2 regions of the Kitasatospora sp. NPDC001527 genome follow, and region 1 is predicted to be linked to the other one. Evidence: riboswitches for the same ligand, from Rfam matches in the RefSeq annotation. Region 1 holds a riboswitch; the other holds the start of a gene.
What was found. A riboswitch is a leader RNA that binds a small molecule or an ion and turns the genes downstream of it on or off. The one in region 1 is predicted to bind S-adenosylmethionine.
Positions count from the first base shown of each region.

Region 1 (3,925 bases):
GTGGTGTTGACCGAGGAGAAGGGCACGTTGAGGGCGTGCGCCTTCTCGGTCCAGAACTCCGGCCCCTTGACGGAGCGGAGCGTGAAGTACATCGCGAAGAGGGCCGCGAAGAACATCAACTCGGAACTGAGCCAGACGATCGTTCCGACGCTGACCATGTTCGGCCGGTTGACCGATCCGTGCGCGTGCCCGGTTTCTACTGCTGTTGCTGTCGCCACGACGGACATTATGTCGGTCCCTTATTCCGTCTTCACGCCGGGGGGTCTCCCTCGGAGTGTCCGGTGCGTGCGGTATGCCCCCTTGGCGGCCGACGGGCCGTCCATACCCTTGCCGAGCAGCGGCGTGTCCCTTTTCTGACGGTTCCTGAAGGGCTTCTTCCGGGCCTGCGGCGGCGTGTCGCGGCGGGCCCGCGGGGCGCCGGGTAGTAAGGGGAGAGGCCACCCGTCCGCCGTACGGGTGGTCCGCGCGGGCGGGGGTGACGCGCCGTGCTCCGCCCGGACCAGTCGCCGGCCCGACGGCTCCGGACGGATCTCTCCGGAAGGGCTCGGCGGCGGGTGATCGGGAGTAGCATCCGGGGAGAGGCGAACGTGGTCCGGATCACACGTGAGGGAGCAGGCCCATGGCGTACACGACCGACGGGACGTTGACCGTCCTTGTCTACAGCCACGACCGCACCACCCGCGAGCAGGTGCTGACCGCTCTCGGCCGGCGGCCCGCGGAGGACCTGCCGGAGCTGGACTACCTGGAGTGCGCGACCACCCCCGCGGTGCTCAAGGCGCTGGAGAAGGGCGGCATCGACCTCTGCGTCCTGGACGGCGAGGCGGTTCCGGCCGGCGGGCTCGGGCTCGCCCGGCAGCTGAAGGACGAGATCTACGGCTGCCCGCCGCTGCTGGTGCTGATCGGCCGGCCGCAGGATTCCTGGCTGGCGGCCTGGAGCCGGGCCGACGCGGCGATCTCCCAGCCGGTGGACCCGGTGGCGCTGGCCGAGGCCGTCGCCACCCTGCTGCGGGCCCGGCAGGCGAAGCGGGCGCCGGCCACCCGCTGAGGGTCTTCCCGCCCCGCCGTCTCATCCCGCGTCTCAACAGCAGAGAAGAAGGGTGAACGGCACGGCCCCGGCACCCCACCGCTCGATAGGCTGACTTTCGTCCCTACGTCCTTCCCCGGTCCCCGGGGAGCGAGAGCTGGAGTCAGCCATGGTGAACGCGCACCCTGCGAACGGCGGTAGCGAGCCCGCGCAGGTGGTCCGCACCTGGCCGGACATCCTGTCGGCGCTGCTGAGGGGGGAGGACCTCGACCGCTCGGCCACCGCCTGGGCGATGGACCGGATCATGAGCGGGGAGGCCTCCCCGGTGCAGATCGCCGGCTTCATGGTGGCGCTGCGGGCCAAGGGCGAGACGGTCGACGAGATCTCCGGCCTGGTCGACTCCATGTACACCCATGCCGAGCCGCTGGACATCCCCGGCCCGGCGGTGGACATCGTCGGCACCGGCGGCGACCGGGCCAAGACCGTCAACATCTCCACCATGTCGGCGATCGTCGCCGCGGCGGCCGGCGCCAAGGTGGTCAAGCACGGCAACCGGGCGGCCTCCTCCTCCAGCGGTTCCTCGGACGTGCTGGAGAAGCTGGGCATCAACCTCCGCCTGCGGCCGAGCCGGGTCGCCGAGGTCGCCGAGGAGGTCGGGCTCACCTTCTGCTTCGCGGCCACCTTCCACCCGTCGATGCGGTACGCCGGTCCGGCCCGCAGCGAGCTCGGGGTGCCCACCGCCTTCAACATCCTCGGTCCGCTCACCAACCCGGCCCGGGTGACGGCGCACGCCATCGGCTGCTTCGACACCCGGCTCGCCGGGCTGATCGCCGGCGTGCTGGCGCGGCGCGGGGCGAGCGCGCTGGTCTTCCGGGGCGACGACGGGCTGGACGAGCTGACCATCACCACCACCTCGCGGGTCTGGGTGGTCCGGGGCGGCGCCGTCACCGAGACCTCCTTCGACCCGCGTGAGGTCGGCATCGAGCCGGTCGGCATCGAGGCGCTGCGCGGCGGGGACCCGGCGTACAACGCGGAGGTCGCGCGCCGGCTGCTGGCCGGCGAGCACGGGCCGGTGCGCGACGCGGTGCTGCTGAACTCGGCGGCCGCGCTGGTGGCGCTCGACCTGACCGACGCGCCGCTCGCCGAGCAGCTGGAGTCGGCCATGCGGCGCACCGCCGCGGCCATCGACTCGGGTGCCGCGGGCGATCTGCTGAAGCACTGGTCGGAGGCCACCGCCCGGTCCTGACGCGGCCGTTGGGGCCCACCGGGAGTCCTCCCGGTGGGCCCTCGCGCATGTCCGGGATACGGACGGCTGTTTGACCACGGGCCGGACGCGACCTAGAGTCTTCGCCAGGTCATGAGCGACAGCGTCAAGCCCCAGCTGGCTGTCCGGCAACCCTCCGTCCGTGGCGGGGTGCCCTGGGTGAGGACCGGGTCACGTGGCGAGCCGTCCGCGTGGCAAGCGCGGACGCCGGACTGATCGCACTCCCGGGGTCCCTGACCCGTACAGGAGTGCATCCCCATGTCTCTGGCCTCCCACCCGTCGCCCGCCGCCACCCTTGTTTCGGCGAGCTCCGCACAGCCCCTCCCGTGCGCCCCCCTCGCCGTGCTCGGCCACGACGTCCAGGTCCCGCTCGCCAACGGCGAGAAGGTCGGCTACGCGGCGCTCGACTACGCCGCCAGCTCCCCGGCGCTCCAGCGGGTCTGGGACGACGTCGCCGCCTACGCCCCCTACTACGGCAGCGTGCACCGCGGCGCCGGCTACCTCTCGCAGCTCTCCACCGACCTGTTCGAGCAGAGCCGCCGCACCATCGCCGAGTTCCTCGACCTGCGCGAGGGCGACCAGGTGGTCTTCACCCGCGCCACCACCGACTCGCTCAACCTGCTGGCCGGCGCCGTCCCGGCCGGGACCCAGGTGTTCGCCTTCGAGACCGAGCACCACGCCTCGCTGCTGCCCTGGGCGCACGCCGGCCTGCCCGTCACCTACCTGCGCGCGCCCCGCTCGCACGCCGAGGCCGTCGCCGCCTTCGACGCCGCGCTGACCGGGGCCCCCGAGGGCCCGAAGCTGCTCTGCGTCACCGGCGCCTCCAACGTCACCGGTGAGCTCTGGCCGGTCGCCGAGCTGACCCGCACCGCCCACCGCCACGGAGCCCGGGTGGTGCTCGACGCCGCGCAGCTGGCCCCGCACCACCGGGTCTCGGTGCGCGAGCTGGGCGTCGACTGGATCGCCTTCTCCGGCCACAAGCTGTACGCGCCGTTCGGCGCCGGGGTGCTGGCCGGCCGGGCGGACTGGCTGGACGCGGCCGACCCGTACCTGGCCGGCGGCGGCGCCACCCGCACGGTGGCCCGGGAGACCGACGGCTCGGTGGCCGTGCAGTGGCACACCGGCCCGGCCCGGCACGAGGCCGGCTCGCCCAACGTCATCGGCGCCTACGCGATCGCCTCGGCCTGCCGGGCGCTCACCGAGGCCGGGTTCGACGCGCTGGAGGCCCGCGAGCGGGCGCTGGTCGCGCGGCTGAAGGCCGGGCTGGCCGAGATCCCCGAGGTCCGGGTGCTGAACCTGTTCGGCGCCGACTCGGACCGGGTGGGCGTGCTCTCCTTCGTCGTCCGGGGCTGGAACAGCTCGCACTTCTCGGCCGCGCTGTCCGCCGAGTACGGCATCGGCGTCCGCGACGGTCTGTTCTGTGCCCACCCGCTGGTGCGCACCCTGCTCGGCGACGAGGAGGCCGCGCCCTCGGAGTGCGGCGCGCCGGAGCCGTCGCTGCCCGGCGAGCGCAGCCTGAACGCGATCCGGGTGAGCTTCGGCGCGGGCACCCCGGACGAGCACGTGGACCGGTTCCTGACCGCCGTCCGCGAGCTGGTCACGGACGGCGCCGCCTGGACCTACCGCAACGAGGGCGG
Region 1 covers NZ_JBEPAM010000020.1:68,921-72,845, forward strand. Annotated here, with positions in the region: gene ctaE (aa3-type cytochrome oxidase subunit III) at 1-227, opposite strand, end outside; gene ABT238_RS19975 (DNA-binding transcriptional response regulator) at 620-1,045, shown strand; gene trpD (anthranilate phosphoribosyltransferase) at 1,194-2,270, shown strand; SAM riboswitch class IV at 2,378-2,495, shown strand; gene ABT238_RS19985 (aminotransferase class V-fold PLP-dependent enzyme) at 2,547-3,925, shown strand, end outside.

Region 2 (3,925 bases), on a different contig from region 1:
CGGTGGCCACGACGTCGTACGGGTTGACGCTCAGCGCGTCCTCGCCGAGTTCGGCGTGCGCGCCGGCCTCCCGGGACAGCACCAGCGCGCAGCCCCGGTCGGAGACCACCGGGACCTCCTTGGCCACCAGGTTCATGCCGTCCCGGATCGGGTTGACCAGGGCCACGTCGGCCATCCGGTAGGCGGCCAGCGAGCGCGGGAAGTCGTCGTCGACGTGCAGGATCAGCGGCTTCCAGCCGGGCGTGCCGAACTCCGCCTCGATCTCGGCGGCGAGCGCCCGCACCTGGTCGGTGTAGGCCCGGTACTCGGCGAGGTCGGTGCGCGACGGGTAGGCGAAGGCGATGTGCACCACCCGGTCGTGCCACTCGGGGCGGGTGCGCAGCAGGTGCCGGTAGGCCAGGAAGCCGCGGACGATGTTCTTGCTCAGCTCGGTGCGGTCGACCCGGACCACGGTGCGCCGGTCGCCGACCGCGGTGCGCAGGGCGGCGAGCCGCTCGTCGACGTCCGGGCGGTGGGCGCGCTCGCGCAGGAAGTCGGCGTCGGCGCCGAGGCCGTGCACGCCCAGCGCGGTGGTGCGGCCGGCGTGCGCCACGGTGAGCGCCTCGCGGTCGACCTCCGCGCCGAGGAAGCGCTCGCAGCAGTCGGCGAAGGCGAGTGCCCAGCGGCGGGTCAGGAAGCCCGCCCGGTCGGCGCCGAGGATGCCGGTGAGGACGGCCTCGGAGATGTCGTCGGGCAGCAGCCGCAGGTACTCGGGCGGCGCCCAGGGGGTGTGCGAGAAGTGGCCGATCCGCAGGTCGGGGCGGGCGGCGCGGAGCAGTGCCGGGACGAGCGAGAGGTGGTAGTCCTGCACCAGGACGGCGGCGCCGGGGGCGGCCTCGGCGGCGAGCGCCTCGGCGAAGGCGGTGTTGTAGGCGGTGTAGGCCTGCCACTCGGTGCGGAAGCCGGCGTCGAAGGCGGGGGCGGTCGGGGTGTTCCAGAGCAGGTGGTGGACGAACCAGAGGGTCGAGTTGGCGATGCCGTTGTAGGCGCGGGCGAAGGTCCGCGGGTCGATGTCGAGCATCCGCACGGCCTGTCCGCCGACGTCGTGGCCGGCCCGGTCGAGGCGGCCGTCCGGGGCCTCGCGGGCGGCCCGGCGGTCGGCGTCGGACAGCGCGGCGCAGACCCAGACGGCGTCCGGGTCGTCGATGGCGGAGAGCCCGGAGACCAGGCCTCCGCCGCCTCTGCGGAGGGTCAGCGTGCCGTCGTCCGCGGTGCCGAAGGACACCGGCCCCCGGTTGGACGCCACCAGGACGGGGGCGGCGCCGGTCGGATTCGAACGTTCGGTCGTGTCAGGGCCCATGGTTGGTTGGTTGCCGGGGGTCCGGGGTGGCAAACGTGTCAGTGCCGGGTGGCGTACTCGGGCACGGTGTGCATCGGGGGGCGTTCGGTCGCGGTGACCGGGTGGGTGTGGGCGGTGAAGGCACGGGTGCGCGGGTCGCGGGTGAACTGGGTGAGCCGCGGGTGGAGCAGGTCGGCGGAGGCCTTGAGCCGGTGGGTGCGGTCGAGCCGTTCCAGCGCGGTGCGGTAGATGGTGGCGGCCATCCGGCCGAGCGCCTGGCCGTCCTGGTGCCGGTGGTGGCGCACGCCCACGTCCACCTGGGCGAGGGCGTCCAGGCCGGCCGTCTCCAGGGCGTCCACCAGCAGGCCGAGCTCGACGCCGTAGCCGGTGGGGAAGGGCAGCCGCTCCAGCAGCGAGCGCCGGGCCGCGTACTCGCCACCGAGCGGCTGGACGAAACCGGCGAGTTCCGGCCAGTGCAGGTTGAGCAGCGGGCGGGCGACGAGTTCGGTGACCCGGCCGCCGCCGGCCGGCACGACCGCGCCGTCCGTTTCGAGCGGCCGGTCGTACATCGCCTTGACCAGCTGGATGTCCGGTTCGGTGAGCAGCGGGCCGATGATGCCGGAGACCAGGGCGGGGTCGAACTCGCGCAGGTCGGCGTCCACGAAGCAGACGATCTCGCCGCGGGTGACCAGCAGCGAGCGCCAGAGCACCTCGCCCTTGCCGGGGGCGGCGGGCAGCCGGGGCAGGATCGCGTCACGGTGCACGACGGTGGCGCCGGCCTCGGCGGCGACCTCGGCGGTGGCGTCGGCGGAGCCGGAGTCGACCACCACCAGCTCGTCGACCAGCGGCAGCCGCTCCATCAGCTCGCGGCGGATCACCCGGACGATCTCGCCGACGGTGGCCTCCTCGTCCAGGGCGGGCAGCACGACGCTGACCGTGCCGGCCGGGCCGAGTGCGCGCTTGGCCGCGGCCAGTGTGCGCACCGGGCGGTCGGCCGCGCTCCACGAGCGCCGGCGCAGCCAGGACGCCGTCTCGGGGAGGAGCTCGGAGGTCGGTTCGGCGGGCACGGTGCGCTCCTCGGCGGGTTCGGGTACGGGGCCGGGTGGGACGGGGCATCTCGCGTGGCGGACGGTGCCGTTCGGGGTTGACGCCTTCGGATACAGTCTTCGTACAGCGGTCGGACCTTCGCACGCCGGGGTCTCCGCTGAGCAGGACCACAACTTCACAGAGCTCATCCAGAGGGACTGAGGGAACGGCCCGTTGACGTCCCGGCAACCTTCTCGCGCGGACGGCTTCGGGCCCCGGCGGGACAGGTGCCAATTCCGGCCCGGGCGCGACCGCGTCCCGGGGAAGATGAGGAGAGAGGCCTCGCCCCATGGCTATCGACACCGCCGCACCCGTCACCGTTGACCTCGGCCCCGCAGCCCAGCTGTCCTGTCGGGAGTGCGGAACCCGCTTCCCGCTCGGTCCCAGCTTCGCGTGCGTGGAGTGCTTCGGCCCGCTGGAGATCGCCTACGACTTCGGCGGCGAGGGCGCCGAGGAACTGCGCAAGCGGATCGAGGCCGGTCCCGCGTCGATCTGGCGCTACGCCCCGCTGCTGCCGGTGCCCGCGGACGTCGCGACCAAGCCGAACCTCAACCCGGGGTGGACCCCGCTGGTGAAGGCCGACAACCTGGGACGTGAGCTCGGCTTCACCGCCCAGCTGCACGTCAAGGACGACTCCGGCAACCCGACCCACTCCTTCAAGGACCGCGTGGTGGCCTGCGCCATCGAGGCGGCCCGCGCGTTCGGCTACACCACGCTGTCCTGCTCGTCGACCGGCAACCTGGCCGGCGCGGTGGGCGCGGCGGCGGCCCGGGCGGGCTTCCGGTCCTGCGTGTTCATCCCGCACGACCTGGAGCAGGGCAAGGTCGTGATGGCCGGGGTGTACGGCGGCGAGCTGGTCGGCATCGAGGGCAACTACGACGACGTGAACCGGTTCTGCTCGGAGCTGATCGGCGACCCGGCCGGCGAGGGCTGGGGCTTCGTCAACGTCAACCTGCGGCCGTACTACGGCGAGGGCTCCAAGACGCTCGCCTACGAGATCTGCGAGCAGCTGGGCTGGCGGCTGCCGGAGCAGATCGTGATCCCGATCGCCTCGGGCTCGCAGCTCACCAAGATCGACAAGGGCCTGCAGGAGCTGATCAAGCTCGGCCTGGTCGAGGACCGGCCGTACCGGATCTTCGGCGCCCAGGCGGCGGGCTGCTCGCCGGTCTCGGCCGCCTTCAAGGCCGGCCACGACGTGATCCGGCCGGTCAAGCCGGACACCATCGCCAAGTCGCTGGCGATCGGCAACCCGGCCGACGGCCCGTACGTGCTGGACATCGCCCGGCGCACCGGCGGCGCGGTGGAGGACGTGACGGACGAGGAGGTCGTGGCCGCGATCCGGCTGCTGGCCCGCACCGAGGGCGTCTTCGCGGAGACCGCGGGCGGCGTGACGATCGGCGTGCTCAAGAAGCTCGTCGAGACCGGCCGACTGGACCCGTCCAAGGAGACCGTCGCGATCAACACCGGCGACGGCCTGAAGACCCTCGACGCCGTCGCGGAGGCCGGGATGACCGCCGTCAT
Region 2 covers NZ_JBEPAM010000088.1:11,423-15,347, forward strand. Annotated here, with positions in the region: gene ABT238_RS37585 (alpha,alpha-trehalose-phosphate synthase (UDP-forming)) at 1-1,339, opposite strand, end outside; gene ABT238_RS37590 (glucosyl-3-phosphoglycerate synthase) at 1,378-2,385, opposite strand; SAM riboswitch class I at 2,547-2,678, shown strand; gene thrC (threonine synthase) at 2,694-3,925, shown strand, end outside.
Region 2: another riboswitch for S-adenosylmethionine. It lies ahead of thrC (threonine synthase); the one in region 1 lies ahead of ABT238_RS19985 (aminotransferase class V-fold PLP-dependent enzyme).